2 regions of the Acidovorax sp. GW823-FHT02H02 genome follow, and region 1 is predicted to be linked to the other one. Evidence: riboswitches for the same ligand, from Rfam matches in the RefSeq annotation. Region 1 holds a riboswitch; the other holds the start of a gene.
What was found. A riboswitch is a leader RNA that binds a small molecule or an ion and turns the genes downstream of it on or off. The one in region 1 is predicted to bind cobalamin.

Region 1 (9,640 bases):
ACTTCGCGCGATAGTTCTTCGATGCGATCAAAGGGCATGACACACACTTCGGCATCTTCGAGGGCGACTGCGTCACAGGTGTGATGATCGTTGACGATGCCATCGAGTCCAATGATTTCACCCGCCATCTGAAAGCCTGTGACCTGGTCGCGCCCATCTTCGGTAGCGACGCAGGTCTTGAAAAACCCGGTGCGAATGGCATAGAGAGAGGTGAACGACTCCCCATTGCGAAAGAGCGTACCTCCTCGCTTGATTTTTCGCCGCACTGCCACGATATCGTCAATGCGTTGCAACTGCTGCTCGTTCAGGCCTACGGGCATGCACAGTTCTCGCAGGTTACAGTTGGAGCAGGCGACTTTGATGGTTTGCGGGTTCATGGGCACTGGGACCTGGACAGGTCTGGGTAATTGGCTTGTATCTGCTGGGACTCCATTGTCCCGCGGTGCACGCGTGGCGGCTGAATTGAATCAAATTGTCCCTCCTGTGCCCATTCGCCTTCTTGATTAAGGTCAAGGACGTGGATCAAAGGGTACGGCACAGTATCGATGCACGCAAGGATATTTTCCCATGACCGCTGTTACCCCAGAACTTCTGCGCCGTTTTGACATACCAGGACCGCGCTATACCTCCTACCCCACGGCTGACCGGTTTGTGGAGGCTTTTGGGCAAGAGGACTATGTGTTGGCGCTGTCACAGCGCCGGCTTGGCGCTACGGCACTGCCGCTGTCGCTGTATGTCCACATTCCGTTTTGCGAATCGTTGTGCTACTACTGTGCCTGCAACAAGATCATCACCAAGCACCATGACCGTGCCGACGTGTATTTGCGCTACCTCAGCCGCGAGATTGATCTGCACACGGCCCACTGCGGCACCGGACAGGTGGTCAGCCAGTTGCACCTCGGGGGTGGCACGCCGACCTTTCTTTCGGATGACGGACTGCGCCAGCTCATGGCAACGCTGCGGCGCAGTTTCACCTTTGCGCCGGGTGGTGAGTATTCCATCGAGGTGGATCCTCGCACGGTCACTTCGGATCGGCTGGCGGTGCTGGCGGAACTGGGCTTCAATCGATTGAGCTTCGGGGTGCAGGATTTTGATGCCGAGGTTCAGAAGGCAGTGCACCGCATTCAGCCCGCAGAGCAGGTGTTTGCGCTGGTGGAAGCGTCTCGTGCGCTGGGCTTTGAGTCGGTCAATGTGGATTTGATTTACGGGCTGCCGCGCCAGACCCCCGAGTCGTTTGATCGCACGCTGGCACAGGTGGCCCAATTGCGCCCCGACCGAATCGCTTTGTATGCCTACGCCCATTTGCCTGATCGTTTCAAGCCGCAGCGGCGCATCATCTCGACAGAACTGCCTGCCGCATCCGCCAAGGTGACCATGCTTTCGCGTTCGCTGGACGCCTTCATTGATGCAGGTTACGTCTATGTAGGCATGGACCACTTTGCCTTGCCTACGGATGCGTTGGCTGTTGCCAAGCGGCAGGGGCGCCTGCACCGCAATTTTCAGGGCTACAGCACCCAGCCCGACTGCGATCTCATCGGCCTGGGCGTATCCGCGATCGGCCGGGTGGGCGCGACCTACAGCCAGAACGCCAAATCGCTGGAGGAGTACTACGACCATCTGGATCAGGGGCGGTTGCCCGTGGTGCGAGGGTTGGCGCTGAATCGCGATGACCTGGTGCGCAGGGCCGTCATCATGGCGCTGATGTGCCAGGGCGAGGTCTTGTTTGAGCCCATGGATCAAGCTTGGCTCATTGATTTTCGGAAGTATTTCGCGCCGGAACTGGAGCAGTTGGAGTCCATGGCCGAGCAGGGGCTCGTTGCATTGAGTGCCGAGGGCGTCAAGGTAACGCCCATGGGCTGGTTCTTTGTGCGCGGCATCGCCATGGTGTTTGACCGCTATTTGCAGGCTGACCGCAATCGGGCCCGGTTTTCGCGCATCATCTGATACCCATCATTCGAGCTGTGCCCCGGTCTTCATGCTTGCACCCCTTGCCGTAACGGCTTTGCTCATGGGGCTCGCTGGCGGGCCCCATTGCTTGGCCATGTGCTCCGCGCCTTGCAGTGCGATCATCGGCCAGGAGGCGGCGTGCTCGCAAGCGGGCAGCCCCGTCTCTCAGCCGGTTCAGTGGTTTCCCAAAGGTGGAACCTCTCGCCGGCTGTTCGCATTTCACTTCGGGCGCCTGGCGGGCTATGCCGGGGCGGGCGCCCTGGCCGCGCTGGCCATGGACAGCCTGGCATGGGTGACCCAGCAAACCATGGCCTTGAGTCCGGTATGGACCCTGATGCACGTGGCGGTCATGGCCTGGGGTTTGATGATGATGGTGCAGGCGCGACAGCCTGCTTGGGTAGAGCAGGCCGGGCGCACGGCCTGGCGCCGCGTGCAACCCCTTGTCCGCGCGCCGGGTGGGCTGCTGGTGGCGGGCGGGCTTTGGGCTCTCATGCCATGCGGATTGCTTTATTCGGCCCTGCTGGTGGCTGCGCTCAGCGGTAGCATGTTGCAGGGCGCTGTGACCATGGTGTTTTTTGGAGTGGGGAGTGGACTGTGGCTGGTGGCCGGACCCTGGCTGTGGGGGCGGCTGCGTTCACGCATCAACGCGGTGCGAGCCAGTTGGGGAACCCGGCTGGCGGGTGCGCTGCTGGTCGGGGTGGCGGGGTGGGCATTGTGGATGGATCTGGTTTACAAACCCTCTCTGTGGTGCAGATAACTTCAGCGGGAAGTGCCTTGGGTCACTCGGGCGGGTGGCGTCACGCCAGAATTTCATCGTTGGGATTGCGGGGCGCAATGGTCTGGACGGCGGCGATAATCCTTGTCACCAAGGGTGGTGCGCATGTCGCCATGTTTCTCCATGCATGCCGTGAAACTCCGTGAATTCTTCCCTCCTTATTGATACCGGTCAGCTTCGCATCGGCATGTATGTCCAGCCCGGCGTGGGCTGGATGCATCACGCATTCAACGACCGTTACGGCATCGTCGTGTCCGTCAATTCGACCAGACCGCTGAGGCCCGAGGTGTCGCGCGATGCGCTCGACTATCTGTCTCCGCGCCAGCGGATCTGCTATTTCTTTGAGCGCGCTGTAGATCCTGGTCCTGACGAGGTGCACGCATGAACCCGCTACCACCGCAGTCTTGGCTGGATGGCCTGCAGGAAGCGGTGTGGCTCGTGGATGGCGGCAGCTTGAGCATCGTCCAATCGAACAAGGCGGCAGAGCGACTGGTGGGCATGTCCGGGGAGGACATGGTCGGCAAGGCGGTGACAAGCCTGGCGGCAACACCCCAGGACTGTGCATTCTGGTCCGAGCCATTGGCCACTCTTGCGAAAGGCATTCACTCCCACACCAGCGTATGGCGGGCCGATGGTGTGCTGGTTCCGGTCGATCGGCGTGTGACCTGTGTACAGCACGACGGCGCTCCAGCGGTTTTGATGCTGACGATGCTGGACCGCAGTGCCCAGGAGGCTGCCCAGCAGGAACTGGAGACCCTGCTGTCGGAATTGCGTTCCACCCTGGATTCCGCAGCCGATGGCATGCTGGTGTGTGGGCTTGACGGAGGCGTGCGCGCCTTCAACCAGCGGCTGGCGCACATCTGGAGCATCCCCCGCGAACTGCTGTTGCAGCGCAATGACACGGCGGTGCATGAGCACCTGGCCTCCCGGGTGGTGGATCGCAAGCACTACCAGGAACGTCTGAGTGCCATTGAGCGCGATCCGCTGCTGGAGAGCACCGACATCTTTCAGTTGTACGGCGGCATGACGGTGGAGCGTCGCGTTGTTCCGCAGCTTCACCAGGGCCACCCCGTGGGGCGCGTGTATTCCTTTCGGGATATCACCCGGCAGGCCGAAGCGCAGGCCAGCTTGCGCCTGGCGGCGCGGGTTTTCGATGCCAGCCTGGATGCCATTTTCATTGCAGACAGCAGGCACCATCTGATGCGCATGAACCCGGGTTGCGAGCGACTGCTGGGCCCTTGCGCAGCCGCTTTGGAGGGTTGCATGGCAGCGTCCCTGTTCGGCAGTGGTTCGGATGCCTCCTTCATGGAGCAGGTGCAGGCGGGTTGGGAAAGCGATGGTTTCTGGGAGGGTGAGCTCTGGCTGCCCCGTGACAATGGTGCTTACTGTGCCGTGCATCTGTCGTGGGTTGCCTTGCGCGATGACGATGGCCGGCTGATGCAGAGCATTGGTTTCATGCGAGACCTGACGCAGCAGCACGCGGCCAAAAAACGCATCGAGGAACTGGCGTACAGCGATGTCCTGACCGGTTTGCCCAATCGGCTGCTTCTTTCGCAGAGGGTGGAAACCGCTATCCAGGGCGCTCGCGCCAGCGATACGGGCTTTGCCATCCTTTTCCTGGACCTGGACCGGTTCAAGATCATCAATGACTCGCTCGGCCATCACTTCGGTGATCGCGTATTGCAACTGGTCGCCGAGCGTCTGCAGGCTTGCCTGCGGCAGACGGACATGCTGTGCCGGCTTGGTGGCGATGAGTTCGTGATTTACCTGCATGGCGCCGACGCTGTCGTGGCCGAAAGCGTGGTGCGCCGGATGCTGGAGGGCATGCTGAGCCCCTTCTTGCTGGATGGCATGGGCTTTTCCATCCAGTGCAGCATTGGCATGGCGCTGTATCCGCAGGACGGCACCACCCTGGACGAACTCATCAAGCAGGCCGATACGGCCATGTACCGCGTCAAGGAGCGGGGGCGTGGCAGCTATGGCTTCTACCAACCGCAGATGAACGCCAACCTGCTGTCGCGCATGAAGCTGGAGCACGCCATGCGCCAGGCGCTGGGCGAGCAGCGGATGGCCGTGCACTATCAGCCCCAGGTGAACCTCGCTACCGGCCGGATCGTCGGCGCGGAAGCACTCATCCGATGGACCGACCCCGAGTTTGGCGTGGTATCTCCCGCGCAGTTCGTGCCGTTGGCGGAGGAGTCGGGCTATATCGTGACGCTGGGGGCGTGGGTCATGGAGCAGGCCGTGCGGGAGGCGGCGCAGTGGATGCACGAGGGCATGCCCATTGTGGTGTCCGTCAATGTGTCTGCGCTGGAGTTTCGCCAGGCCGGTTTCGTCGAGCGCCTGACGCGCCTGCTGGCTGTGTACCAGTTGCCGCCGACCTTGCTGGAGCTGGAACTGACCGAAACCATCCTGCTGCAGGACGCGCAGGAAATGGAACTGCGATTGTTCTCACTGGCCGCGCTGGGTGTGGTCCTGGCCATTGACGATTTCGGCACGGGCTACTCCAGCCTGGCCTATCTGAAGAAGCTGCCCATCGACAAGCTCAAGATCGACCAATCCTTCGTGCGGGGACTGCCGGAGGATGACGGCGACCGCGCCATTGTCAGCGCCATCGTCAGCATGGGGCATGCGCTGCATATCGAAGTGGTGGCCGAGGGCGTGGAAACCGTTGGACAGCGTGCCATGCTGCAGCAGCTGCAGTGCGGGCACTTTCAGGGATTCCTGTGCTCACCGGGCTTGCCAGGCGCCGAGTTCCGTCAATTGCTGTTCAACTCCAGCCACGGGCTGGCGCAGTTTGCACCGGTCGAATAATCGGGGTTCACCGGTGGTGCCAGCGGTGGGTGGCTCGCTGACCTTGTTGGTATCGGAGGGGCGTCGTCTCAGAAAGCCGCCACACCCTTCCAGAGCATGTAGGCCGCCAGCATCAGCAGCAGGCTGGCAAAAACACGTTTGAGTTGTTGCACCGGCAGCTGGTGCGCCGCCCGCGCACCCAAGGGTGCGGTCAGCACACTGCAGGTGGCAATGACGGCCAGTGCAGGCAACCAGATGTAGCCCAGCGAGCCCGATGGCAGGCCTGCCACAGACTGACCGCCCACCGCATACCCCACCACATTCGCCAGGGCAATGGGAAAACCCAGCGCGGCGCTGGTGGCAACGGCGTTGTGAATGGCCACGTTGCACCATGTCATGAACGGCACGCTGACAAAACCACCGCCCGCGCCCACCAGGCCAGACAGAAAACCAATCACCCCCCCGGCCGCCAGTTGTCCGCCGGTTCCCGGCATCTGCCGGGACGGCGCAGGCTTCTTGTTCCGAAACATCTGAAAGGCCGAGAAGCTCACGAAAAGCCCAAAGAAGATCGCAAGAAACGCCCCCTTGAGCAACGCAAAAACGCCCAGGCTCGCCACCAGCCCGCCGATCACGATGCCTGGTGCCAGCCTTCGCACGATGTCCCAGCGCACGGCACCTCGCTTGTGGTGTGCGCGAACGCTGGAAACGGAGGTGAACATGATGGTGGCCATGGAGGTGGCAATGGCCATCTTGACCGCCAGGTCGGGGGTCACTTGCTGGTGACCCAGGATGTAGGTCATGAAAGGCACCAGCAGCATGCCGCCGCCAATGCCGAGCAGGCCTGCCAGAAAGCCGGTGCCCAGACCGAGGATTGCGAGTTCAACAACCAGAAGGGGTTCGAGCATCATGCCAAGAAGTCCGGGGGTACTGAATGTGCCGCATCTGCGCAGGGGGTGCCTGCGCCGACGGGAGAGCAAAGAGGGTGTCTGCAAGTGCCACCGGACCGGCATCCTGAACCGGGGGTTCAGGTGGGCGAGGGCAGCCAGGCGTTGGGTTCATCTGACGCGAGATGATCACGCTCACCGGGCGATGTACCAAGCCCGTGCTCAGTGAGCATTGGTTCAAGGAAATATAAAGCCCGGCAGCACCGCAGACGCCTCTATTGTAGGCGTTGACCGCTCGGACTGCAGGTACTGCCCGATGCCAAGGTGGCAACAGAGGGCGCGCTGCACGCCCGTTCCTCAGAGCAGGCGCCCGTCTTCGCCCAGGGCGCCATCCAGGCGCTGCACGAGTGCCTGCAGCCGCAGGGCATCCGCGCTTGCGTTGAAGGGCTGGCTGGCGGGTTCGCTGGGGTGGGGCAGGGCGGCTGGATGAATGTGCGCAGCCGCCAGGTCGGCAGCTTCCCGGTCGGCGATATCAAATGCCAGGTTCAGCGCCGCCAGCACGGCAATGCGTTCGCGTGCCCGCACCTTGCCGGCATCGCGGATGCGCGTCATGGCGGTGTCCACGCGCTCCACCGCTTCCAGCAATCGCGACTCGTGCCCCTCGGGGCAGGACAGCAGATAACTTTGCTGCAGTATCTGCACCTCGATTTGCTTCATTCGGCGTCCTTGGGAGGGGGGGATGGGGGCAGGCGTTCGAGCAATGCATCCACCCGGGCGCGGGCGGCGCTCAGGCGCGATTTGAGGGAGTCGCGCTCCTGCGTGAGGACCGACACTTGGCTTGCCAGCAGGGCATTGGTGCGTTGAAGTTCCGCGTGGCGCAAGAGCAGGCGTTCAACGCGGTCGGCGATCTGGTCGATGGTGGAGGGAGCTTCCATACAGCCCGCAATTGTAGAGGGGTGCACCTGGAATGCCCTTAAAATCACGCCGTTGGTGCTCGCGGTGTGGTTCACATACCGCAGTTCAACGGGAAGCAGGGAGGTTGCACCAGCCATGGTGTGCCCAGCCTGCGCTGCCCCCGCAACGGTCAGCGGACGAATCACTTGATTCCCTCTCCATTCACAAGCCACTGGGCGCCTTGAACAAGCACCTGGGAAGGCATTGGAGGGCGTTCCGCCAGCCCGGATACCGGCCAACACGGTGGTTTCGCGCGCCTTTGGAGGCGTGCAAGGCCTTGTCTCCCACATGCTGGCGGGGAAGCCGGCTCGGGTAGTTTGTTGACGATGATTCCTATGAAAATCCGTACCCCTCGTGCGCGCCGTGTTGCGCCGCTGTGCCTGCGCCCCTGTGTGCTGGCGATCCTGTCTTGCGTGTCCGCCCATGCGGTGCAGGCGCAGCCGCTCGCAGCGCCCGTGCTGCTGGCGCAAAACGCACGCATGCCTTCGCTGCAAGACACGGTGGTGACCGCCACGCGCACCGAGCAGCCCCTGGCCGATCTGGTGGCCGACGTGTCGATCGTGGACCGTGAAACCATTGAAGCCAGCGGTGCCACGGGCCTGGCCGACGTGCTGGCGCGCCTGCCGGGCATCGAGATTTCGCGCAATGGCGGCGTGGGCAATGCCAGCAACGTTTTTCTGCGGGGAGCCGAATCGCGCTTCACGGCGGTCTATATCGACGGCGTGCGCATTGATTCGCAATCCACGGGTGGTGCGCAGTGGGAACAGATTCCGCTGTCGCAGATCGACCGCATCGAAGTGCTGCGCGGCCCTGCCGCTGCGGTGTATGGTTCCGACGCCATTGGCGGCGTGATCCAGCTTTTCACCCGCCGGGGCGAAGGACCCGCCAGGCCCTACGTGGGCGTGGGCGTGGGCAGCCAGGGCACCCGCAAGATCGAGGCCGGTGTGAGCGGCGCGGCCGGACAAGAGGGGGCGTTCGATTACTCGCTGGGCATTGCGCGCGAAATCAGTGATGGCTTTGACGCCAAGGTCAGCGGTTCCCACAACCCCGACCGCGACAACTACCGCAGCACCTCGGGCAACGCCCGGCTGGGTTTTCGCATCGACGCGCGGCACCGCCTGGACGCCACGCTGCTGGCCAGCCGCCTGAACTCGGGTTATGACAATGTGTCCTACAAAGCGGCCCGGCCCGTCGATGACCGCAACCTGAGCCGCTTGCGCACGGCAGGCCTCACCTGGGCGGCGCAATGGTCGGATGCCTACAGCATGCGCGTGTCGGTCACCGATTCGGCCAGCCGCTACGAAACCACGCCATCGCCTTACCTCACCGAGACAAAGCTGCGCGGCTATCTCTGGCAGAACGATTTCCGCTGGGGAGCCCATCGCTTCAGCGCCGCCCTGGAGCGCCGTGAGGACGCGTTGCAGAACGCTCCCATCGACAGCAGCCGGTCGCAGGATGCGCTGGCGCTGGGCTATGGCTACAACGCCGGTCGCCATACCCTGCAGCTCAATGTTCGCCATGACTCCGACAGCGAGTTCGGCGGCAAGGACACCGGCAGTGCGTCCTACGGCTATGCCTTCGCTCCGCACTGGCGCGCCACGGCATCCGTGGGCACGGCTTTCCGGGTGCCCACCTTGTACCACCGCTTCAGCGAATACGGCGTGGCCACGCTGCAGCCTGAAAGCAGCCGCAACGCCGAGCTGGGCCTGCGCTATGCGCAAGACCGCAGCAGCTTCTCGGTGGTGGCTTACCGCAACCGGGTCTCCAACCTGATCTCGTTTGTCGGTGCAGGCACTTGTGCATCGGCTTTCGGTTGCTATGCCAACACCGCCCGCGCGCAGTACGAGGGAGTGACGTTTGCCGGGTCGTACCAGCTGTCGGGTGTGCAACTGCATGGCTCGCTCGACCTGCAGAATCCACGCGACCTGGGCAGCGGCAAGCAGCTGGCCCGCCGCGCCAAGCGCCATGCCACCGTGGGCGCCGATACGCGCATCGCCGACTGGACGCTGGGCGCCGAGGTGCAAGCCTCCGGGCCGCGTTTTGACACCGTGGCCAACACCCAGGTGCTGGGCGGCTACGCCCTGGTCAACCTCTACGCCAGCACCCGCATCGCCCGCGACTACACCCTGCTGGCCCGCGTCGACAACCTGGCCGACAAGGACTACCAGTTGGCCCGCACCTACGCCACGCCCGGCCGCACGCTGTATGTCGGCGTGAAGTGGGCGCCTCAGTAAGTGCAGGTTGCCATGTCTGCCTTTGCCCGTTGCCCCGCGCTCCTGATCGCCGC
Region 2 (9,640 bases), on a different contig from region 1:
TGCGCCTGCATGCTAACCAGGGCGACCTTCGGAGCGCACACACTGAAGGAATCTGCTCGTGAATGCTCCCGATCAATTCATCGCCCAATCGGCTACCGTGGATGAGGCCGCTATTGCGCCCCTGCCTGGCTCGCGCAAGGTGTACATACCTGGTTCGCGCCCTGACTTGATGGTCCCGATGCGCGAGATCAGCCAGAACCCCACGCCCTCGGCTTTTGGCGGTGAGGAGAATCCGCCAGTCTTCGTCTACGATACTTCTGGTCCCTACACCGATCCAGCAGCACGCATCGACTTGCGCCATGGCTTGCCTGCGCTGCGCCAGCGCTGGATTGAGGAGCGCCAAGACACTCAGGTCCTTGAAGGCCTGACCAGCGACTTCGGCCGTACCCGAGCCGAAGACCACGCGCTGGATAGCCTGCGCTTTCCCGGTTTGCTGCGCCGGCCACGCCGGGCGCGAACAGGTTCCAACGTCACTCAGATGCATCAGGCACGCAGAGGCATCGTCACGCCCGAGATGGAATTCGTGGCCATTCGCGAGAACATGAACCGAGAGCACTACTTGGCCACGCTGACCGCCAGCGGTCCAGGGGGCGAGAAACTGGCACAAAGACTGGGCCGACAGAATCCAGGACAGGACTTTGGCGCAAGCATTCCAGCACGGATCACCCCCGAGTTCGTGCGTGACGAGGTGGCACGTGGCCGGGCCGTCATTCCCTGCAACATCAACCATCCCGAGTCGGAACCCATGGCCATCGGTCGCAACTTTCTGGTGAAAGTCAACGCCAACATCGGCAATTCGGCGCTGGGCTCCTCGATCAGCGACGAGGTGGACAAGATGACCTGGGCCATCCGCTGGGGCGCCGACACAGTGATGGACTTGTCCACTGGCAAGCACATTCATGAAACAAGGGAATGGATCATCCGTAACTCGCCAGTGCCCATCGGCACGGTACCGATCTACCAGGCGCTGGAAAAAGTGGATGGCAAGGCGCAGGACCTGAGCTGGGAAGTCTTCCGCGACACACTGATCGAGCAAGCCGAACAGGGCGTGGATTACTTCACCATCCACGCAGGTGTGCTGTTGCGCTACGTGCCGCTGACTGCTGATCGCATGACCGGCATCGTGAGCCGGGGTGGCTCCATCATGGCCAAGTGGTGCCTGGCCCATCACCAGGAAAACTTCCTCTACACGCACTTCGAGGACATCTGCGACATCATGAAGTCTTATGACGTGGCCTTCAGTCTGGGTGATGGCCTGCGACCGGGCTCCATCTATGACGCCAACGATGAAGCCCAGTTGTCAGAACTTCGCACCTTGGGCGAGCTCACGCAAAAGGCATGGCAACACGACGTTCAGGTGATGGTTGAAGGCCCTGGCCACGTTCCGCTGCACATGATCAAAGAGAACATGGACCTGCAACTGGAGCAGTGCCATGAAGCGCCTTTCTACACCCTGGGTCCGCTGACCACCGACATCGCTCCTGGGTATGACCACATCACCAGCGGCATCGGAGCGGCCACCATTGGTTGGTACGGCACGGCTATGTTGTGCTACGTGACACCCAAGGAGCACCTAGGCCTGCCGAACAAGCAAGACGTCAAAGAAGGCATCATCACGTACAAGCTGGCAGCTCACGCTGCCGACCTGGCCAAAGGTCACCCTGGCTCGCAGGTGCGTGACAACGCGCTTTCAAAAGCCCGCTTCGAGTTCCGTTGGCAGGATCAGTTCAATCTGGGGCTTGACCCTGACAAGGCACGCGAGTTCCACGACGAGACCCTGCCCAAGGACTCGGCGAAGGTGGCGCATTTCTGTTCGATGTGCGGCCCTCACTTCTGCTCCATGAAGATCACTCAGGACGTTCGCGACTACGCCAACAATCAGGGGCTGGACAACCAATCTGCATTGACTCGCGGGATGGATGAAAAATCCGCTCAATTCAAAGCATCGGGTGGCGAGGTCTACATCCCGATTACGCAGAGTTCTTAAGACCAACTTCAACACAGTCACCCCGATTGGCATTCACTTGGATATATTCTTCGAGTGTCTGCCTTGGGTCGGGTAGAGCCGGTCAAGGGCCGCCGACTCAGTTCGGCCAAGAGAAGTCATCCGTGATCATTTCCTACAGCGGTCATTTGCAGGTCATATCGACCCAAAGCGGTCGGCCAATAAGCGCAGGCAATGTCGGCGCAGCCACCACATTTCAGAACCAGCATGCGAATGTAGGTGTATGAGCTAAACTAAAAAGGTTGGTGCTCGCGGTGTATTTCACACATCGCAGTTAAACGGGAAGCAGGGAAGCTAACCCTTTCAGGGAAAACTCAACCTGCGCTGTCCTCGCAACGGTAAGTGGACGAGACTCACCTCTCACTCCTGTCACTAGCCACTGAGCATATTGCTCGGGAAGGCGACAGCAGCTTCCACCAGCCCGGATACCGGCCAACAAGGTGGCGCATCGCCAGGTGACGCTGTTTTCCCATTCACTGTCGAGGATGCCAGTGAGGGAGCGTTCAGATTCATACCTGATGAAATTTCACTCTGCTCAGCAAGGTGAGCTTGCCATTCGGAGCCTTAACGTGGTGTGGCACCCTTGCACGCAAATGGCTCGCGCACAGAAGACGCCGCCTCTGCCAATCGCACGAGGCGAAGGCCCTTGGTTGTTTGACACGCAAGGAAGACGCTACTTCGATGCCAACAGCTCCTGGTGGGTCAACCTGTTCGGCCATGCGCATCCTGACGTCAATGCAGCCATCAAAGCCCAGCTCGATACGCTGCCGCATGTCATGCTGGCCGGTTGCACGCACGAACCTGCCGTTCGGCTGGCCGAACGGCTAAGCGTCCGAACGGGTGGCTCGCTGGGTCATGTGTTCTTTGCCTCGGATGGTGCGAGTGCCGTTGAAATCGCGTTGAAGCAAAGTTTTCACAGCTGGCGCAATCAGGGGCAAACGCTCCGGCGCGAGTTTGTCTGTCTCAAAAATGGCTACCACGGTGAAACCATCGGTGCGCTCGCCGTGACCGACGTGGCCATCTTCCGTGACGCCTACGATCCACTGTTGATGCATGCACACATCGTTGAATCGCCGGACAGCCGACTCAACAACGAGGATGCCGCGTTTTCTGCCTTGCGCAGCTTGCTCGATGAGCGGGGCGAGCACATTGCTGCAGTGATCGTGGAGCCGCTAGTCCAGGGGGCGGCCGGCATGGTCATGCACTCCCCCGAATACTTGCGCAAAGTGCGCGCGCTCACCCGCCAGCACGGTGTTCACTTGATTGCCGATGAGATTGCGGTGGGCTGCGGGCGCACAGGAACCTTTTTTGCCTGGGAACAGGTTGACACAGCGCAGTGGCCTGATTTCGTCACCCTTTCCAAAGGGATCACCGGTGGAACATTGCCCTTGTCACTGGTGCTGACCACAGAGGCTGTCTACCGCGCATTCTGGAGCGATGACGTATCCCGTGGGTTCCTGCACTCTCACTCCTACACGGGCAACGCTCTGGCCTGTGCCGCAGCCAATGCGGTGCTGGATCGATTCGATGCTGGACAGATACAGGCCAATCGAGTCCAGGCCTCGGCCTTGAGCGAAGCATTTGCAGTTTTGTCAGAGCACCCTCGTGTCAAGAACTTCCGCCAGCGGGGAATGATTCTCGCTTTCGACGTCACAGATGCCGGCGACCGATTCAGCGAACGTTTTCACTTGGCTGCACGGCGTCATGAGTTGTTGATCCGGCCGATAGGCAGCACGGTCTACCTGATGCCCCCCTATGTAATCGACCAGGCAGCAGCGGATTTTCTGGCCCATGCCGTGGGCGTCACCTTGAACGAGGTTCTGCACCATGCTGCATGAGCATCTGACCCAGAAACTCGACGCCATAGCCCAGCAGCACTTGACCCGGGTGTTGCGCACCGCAGAATCGCCAACGTCACCTCATCAAATCGTCCGGAGTACAAACGGCGTCGGCCAGCAGAGGCTGATGTTCTGTTCAAACGACTATCTTGGGCTGGCATCCCACCCGCGCATTGCCGAGGCTTTGGCGGAAGGCGCGCAAATTTGGGCTGGTGGCTCGGGCGCCTCACACCTGATCAGCGGCCACACGCTGGCGCACGAGCGCCTCGAAGACAGGCTGGCCAGCTGGTTTGCGCCTCACATTCCACAGGCGCGTGTGTTGAGCTTCAGCACCGGCTATATGGCCAATCTGGCGGTTACCTCGGCTTTGGGGGATTCCGAAGCCGAATTTTTCTCGGACGAACTCAACCACGCATCCCTGATCGACGGCATGCGCCTGGCCAAGGCACCCGTTCAGCGCTATGCCCACGCCAATGTGGCCGAGCTGCGCAAGCTTCTGGCGTCCAGCACGGCGAAAATCAAACTCATCGTCAGCGACACCATTTTCAGCATGGACGGGGACATGGGCCCCTTGCCGGAGTTGCTGCAATTGGCACAGGAGCACGATGCGTGGCTGGTCCTCGACGATGCGCACGGCTTTGGCGTGCTGGGGGAGCGTGGACGTGGTGCACTGGAGCACTTTGGCCTGTGCAGTGAGCGCATCATTCTGGTCGGCACCCTGGGCAAGGCGGCTGGCTTGTCAGGGGCTTTTGTCGCCGCCCACGAACGTGTCATCGCCTATTTGATGCAGGCGGCTCGCACTTACATCTTCACCACGGCCTCCTTGCCTGCGGTCTGCCATGCCTTATTGGCCAGTCTCGATCTCATTGAAGGAGATGTTGGCCAACAACGCCGCAGACACCTGTTGGCACTGCAGCACCAATTACGCAAGGGCTTGGGTGAATTGCTGGATCGCCATGCCCATTGGGGTTGGCAACTGACCCTTTCATCCACACCCGTGCAACCGCTGATCGTTGGCTCCAACGACGCCACCATGATCCTGTCATCGGAGCTGGAGACGGCTGGCCTGCGTGTACCCGGCATCCGTCCGCCGACGGTTCCCGTGGGGCAGGCGCGATTGCGCATTACCTTGTGCGCCACACACACTGCAAGCGACATCGACCGCCTTTTGGATGCCGTAGAGGCAGCCGTGCAACGCATGGAGGGTGCATGAAGGGATTTTTCGTCACAGGCACCGACACGGAAATCGGAAAGACCGCCATCACAGCAGGGCTGACCCATTTGGCGGGTAGCCTTGGAATGCGCAGCGCAGCCGTCAAACCCCTGGCGGCGGGCCAGGACATCGTGAATAACCGATGGGTCAACGAGGACGTACTGCGCCTGCGCGCCGCTGCCAATATTGAACTGACCGACGCCCAGGTTGGGCCTTTACAACTGCGCACACCTTGCGCGCCTCATATCGCAGCCGAACTCGAGGGCATCACCATTGAGCCAGAAGCGTTGCTCGCAACCGTGCAGCGGACGCTGAGACTTTGCGACATTGGGTTTGTGGAAGGCGTGGGTGGTTTTCGTGTGCCACTGACCGCTGGCTGGGACACCGCCGATATGGCAGCAGATCTCGATTTGCCAGTCATTCTCGTGGTGGGCATGCGCTTGGGATGCATCAATCACGCACTGCTCACCGTTGAGGCCGTTCAAGCTCGCGGATTGCACCTGGCTGGCTGGGTTGCCAATGCAGTTGATCCCTCGATGGCCTATGTTGAAGATAATCTGGCCGCTTTATCGGCCCGACTGAATGCTCCTTGCTGGGGTCAGGTGCCTCGTCTGCCAGACCCCAATCCCGCGGCTGTTGCCGCTCACTTGAGCCTGAGCGCTTTGCGCGTGGCACTGGAAAACGCATGAACCTCAATCAAATCAAGACACTGACACCGACTACTGACGCGGACCGCCGCAACACCAAACCGTGGACGGTGGATGAAGTGGCAGCACTGTTTGAGCTACCGTTCAATGACCTGATCTTCCGTGCGCAGCAGGTCCATCGGGACAATTTTGACCCCAATGCGATTCAGCTCTCCTCGCTGCTGTCCATCAAAACGGGCGGCTGCGAAGAGGACTGCAAATACTGCCCGCAATCAGCCCATTTCGATACGGGCCTCAAAGCCGAAAAACTGCTCCCGCTGGAAGAGGTCTTGGACGCGGCCCGTGCAGCCAAAGCCAGCGGTGCCACGCGCTTTTGCATGGGGGCGGCCTGGCGTTCACCCAAGGAGCGTCACATCGAGCAGATTGGAGAGATGATCAGCGAAGTCAAAGCGCTGGGGATGGAGACCTGCCTGACCGCAGGCATGCTGGATGATGTTCAGGCCGAACAACTCAAGGATGCCGGGCTGGACTACTACAACCACAACCTGGACACCTCCCCCGAGTTCTACGGCCAGATCATCACGACCCGAACCTATCAGGATCGACTCGATACCCTTGGACGTGTTCGCCATGTTGGGCTGAAAGTCTGCACCGGCGGCATCGTCGGCATGGGCGAGACGCGCCGTCAACGAGCCGGTCTGATCGTCCAACTGGCCAATCTGGACCCTTATCCTGAATCTGTGCCGATCAATAATTTGGTGCAAGTGGAAGGCACGCCTTTGGCAGGAACCCAGAGACTGGACCCCTTTGAGTTTGTCCGCATGATCGCGATTGCCCGCATCTGCATGCCTCGGGCGATGGTTCGTTTGTCGGCAGGTCGAGAAGAAATGCCTGAAAGCCTGCAATCGCTGTGCTTCCTGGCGGGTGCCAACAGCATGTTCTATGGGGATCGACTGCTGACGACCAGCAATCCTCAGGCGGAGAAGGATCGCCTCCTATTGAGCCGTTTGGGTATGCACTGTGCCACTGAAACGGAGAGCAAGGTGAAGGTCGTTAACTAGCTACTCGCCCCATTTTCACTGTTGGTCTTCTGGGTGCCTGCGACGCAGGTCTCACTCTCCAGCGAGACACCCAATTCTCTATATCGTGCGGGGACTGAGAGTCTGCTTATGGCCGAAGGGCTGGCTTCGTGAATGACAGCTTCGCTTCGCTGCCAACGACTGGGATGGGTCGACTGCTGCCGGCCAGAAGGCGTCGTTGGTGTGTCCGCCCTGGTGGGCCCGTCTAGGCTGAATGCGGCCGCTCGATTTTCATCAATGGTACAGCCGTTGAGTGAATAAGCAGTCGTTCGCTACAGGTGCCGAATGTGTCCAGTGGGTCAGGGTCGGTGAGCCTGATCCGTATTAAGCCGGCATCCTCGCAAGGCGGCGTTGGCAGTTCGCATACTGTCATGACCGCTGTGTGCCTTTGTTTGGCTCATCGGCCGCCACTAGCACTCCTGCTGAGATGATGAATTCCGCAGCAGACTGGATGTCGCCCTGCAAGGCTTTGCATGCCTTCTCCGGGTTTTTGGTGCGAAGGGCTTCTACGAGGGCGGCGTGGTGGGTTAGGGCGGTGCGCTGGCCCACGCGGTCTGAGCCGGCGCGAATGTCATAGTTCAGGATCGGGCCGATTCGCAACCACAGGGCTTCGATCAACTGCATCAGCACCGGCATACGCGAACCGCGGTAAATGCCAAAGTGCAGTTCCTTGTTGAAAGCGATCAGCCGTGCCACGTCCTGCGGCTGGTTTTTCATTTCATCTACAAAGCCCTCGTGCCAGACTTGGATCTGGCGTACCTCGTCTTCAGTCATGCGTTCGGTTGCGGTTGCCGTTGCCAGTCCTTCAAGGTTCATGCGGATGCTTGTGATTTCACGAAATTGACTGACTGACATGAGTGGTACCCGCAACGTGCGGTTTGGCGTGAGTTCCAGCGCTTGCTCGGCGCTCAGGCGCTGAACCGCCTCTCGCACGGGCATCACGCTCACCCCCAGCGCCTCGGCCATGCTGCGTAGAGAAATCTGTTCACCCGGCATCATGCGGCCGCTAATCAACAGTTCCTTGAACTGCTCGTACACGTCGGCGCTCAGGGTCTGGCGTTTGAGAGGGGTTAGATGTTGCGAAACCGTCATGGAGATCTTGCCTTCTTGGGTGGGCATGTTTGTGTGCATGTGCTGGATATGCAACGAAGCTTAGCGTTTCCTGATCGAATATGGATCAGGCACAGGGTAATCACTGACATGGTATCTGTGATCACAGATTACGATCGGGATGCCAGGGTAAGCAATCGCCGCACTGGCCTTCCCTTCCCTTCCCTTCCTTTCCTTCCTATCGGGACCATACAGGAGACAAGTTCATGAGTGACAAGACACTTTCGCCCTCTCAGGCCAACCGTCGGTTGGTGGTGGGTGCCATGGCCAGCGCCGCAGCGGCCCTGGCGGCACCGGCCATCGTGCGTGCACAGCCCAACGTCCTACGCATTGGCCATCTGACCCCCCGCACCGGTTTTCTAGGCCCGATGGGCGAGTACGCCGTCATGGGCGCTACGCTTGCCATGGAAGAGGTGAACGCTGCCGGTGGTGCGCTTGGCCGACCGTTTGAGATCCTCTTTGAAGATAGTGTGAACCCGCAGACCGCTTCGACCAAGGCGCAACGAATGGTCGAGCGAGACAAGGTGGACTTTCTGGTGGGTGAGATCAGCTCGGCCTCGGGGCTGGCGATTTCGCAAGTTGCCACCCGTGCACAAAAAATGTTCATGCAAACCGGCTGCAACTCCGATGAACTGCGCGGTAAGAACTGCAGCCGCTACATGTTCCACCTGGAAGCCAACAACAGCATGTATGTGCGCACCATCGGCCGCGAGATGCTGCGTCAGAACATGGTCAAGGGCAAGCGCTGGATGGCCTTCACGGCAGACTACGCCTTCGGTCACGATCTGTTCGAGAAGACCAAGCGCTTCATGGACGAAAACGGCGCCATCTTCATCTCCAACGACATGGTGCCGACCGATGCCACCGAATTCAGCTCCTTGATCCTCAAGGTGCGCCAGCAGCGCCCCGACCTGGTGATGAGCAACCTGGCCGGCAACTCCACCACCAACTTCATGAAGCAGTACAAGGAGTTCAACCTGCCGATCCCTCTGGCCGGTGCCGACCTGAACGCGGTCAGCATCTGGGGCGCGGGCGAGGGCAGCTTCCAGGGCGCCTGGCCGATCATCTGGACACACCAGGTCAATGCCCCTTCGGCCAAGGCATTCACCGAACGCTTCACCAAGCGCTGGGGCCGTCCGCCCGACAACCAGGCCGTGGCCGACTACCTGGCGGTCAAGATCCTGGCACGTGCCATTCAGGAGACCAAGTCGGTCGACACGCAAAAGCTCATCACCTACCTGGAGAGCGGCGTCAAGTTCGATGTGCTGCGTGCCCGCGAAGGCTACTTCCGTCCCTGGGACCACCAGCTCATGTTCGAGATGTACACCGTCAAGCCCGTGGCCGGCAAGGCGGGCAGCAAGTGGGATGTGATGGAAACCAGCGCCCCGGTGCCTGGCCCCAACGAGAGCCTGGAAGTGCTGGCCCCCACGCAGCAGGAAAACGCCTGCAAGTTCAGCTGATCTGACTGAAGCCGGACGCTGCCGAAGCAGGCTTCGGGCGTCCGGCTTGCATGCATGACGGGATAACCGGACAACTGGAACACTGGGAGAAGGCCTTGGCCAACGAGTTTGTTTTTTTGATCGAGCAGGTCATCAACGGCCTGCTCATGGGCGTGTACTACCTGCTCATCGCGCTGGGGCTGTCGATCATCTTCAGTCTGGGCGGTGTGGTGAACCTGGCGCACGGCGCCCTGTTTGCGATTGGCGCCTACATGATGGTGCAGATCACCGACATCGCCGGCTACGGTG

Region 2: linked by a shared signal. The riboswitch ahead of bioA (adenosylmethionine--8-amino-7-oxononanoate transaminase) and the one ahead of AC1RDS_RS00075 (TonB-dependent receptor domain-containing protein) in region 1 are both predicted to bind cobalamin.

Annotation. Positions count from the first base shown of each region.
Region 1 is NZ_JBXAJH010000001.1:15,792-25,431, reverse strand. Features, by position in the region: gene fnr (fumarate/nitrate reduction transcriptional regulator Fnr) at 1-377, opposite strand, end outside; gene hemN (oxygen-independent coproporphyrinogen III oxidase) at 568-1,944, shown strand; gene AC1RDS_RS00110 (sulfite exporter TauE/SafE family protein) at 1,976-2,704, shown strand; partial or broken gene AC1RDS_RS00105 (phosphohydrolase) at 2,952-3,107, shown strand; gene AC1RDS_RS00100 (sensor domain-containing protein) at 3,104-5,536, shown strand; gene AC1RDS_RS00095 (sulfite exporter TauE/SafE family protein) at 5,605-6,420, opposite strand; RNA gene ssrS (6S RNA) at 6,495-6,674, opposite strand; gene AC1RDS_RS00085 (cell division protein ZapA) at 6,757-7,116, opposite strand; gene AC1RDS_RS00080 (DUF904 domain-containing protein) at 7,113-7,334, opposite strand; cobalamin riboswitch at 7,371-7,607, shown strand; gene AC1RDS_RS00075 (TonB-dependent receptor domain-containing protein) at 7,689-9,587, shown strand; gene AC1RDS_RS00070 (cobyrinic acid a,c-diamide synthase CobB) at 9,600-9,640, shown strand, end outside.
Region 2 is NZ_JBXAJH010000004.1:14,436-24,075, forward strand. Features, by position in the region: gene thiC (phosphomethylpyrimidine synthase ThiC) at 59-1,987, shown strand; cobalamin riboswitch at 2,234-2,456, shown strand; gene bioA (adenosylmethionine--8-amino-7-oxononanoate transaminase) at 2,524-3,843, shown strand; gene AC1RDS_RS05380 (aminotransferase class I/II-fold pyridoxal phosphate-dependent enzyme) at 3,833-5,056, shown strand; gene bioD (dethiobiotin synthase) at 5,053-5,745, shown strand; gene bioB (biotin synthase BioB) at 5,742-6,764, shown strand; gene AC1RDS_RS05395 (GntR family transcriptional regulator) at 7,152-7,874, opposite strand; gene AC1RDS_RS05400 (ABC transporter substrate-binding protein) at 8,099-9,352, shown strand; gene AC1RDS_RS05405 (branched-chain amino acid ABC transporter permease) at 9,448-9,640, shown strand, end outside.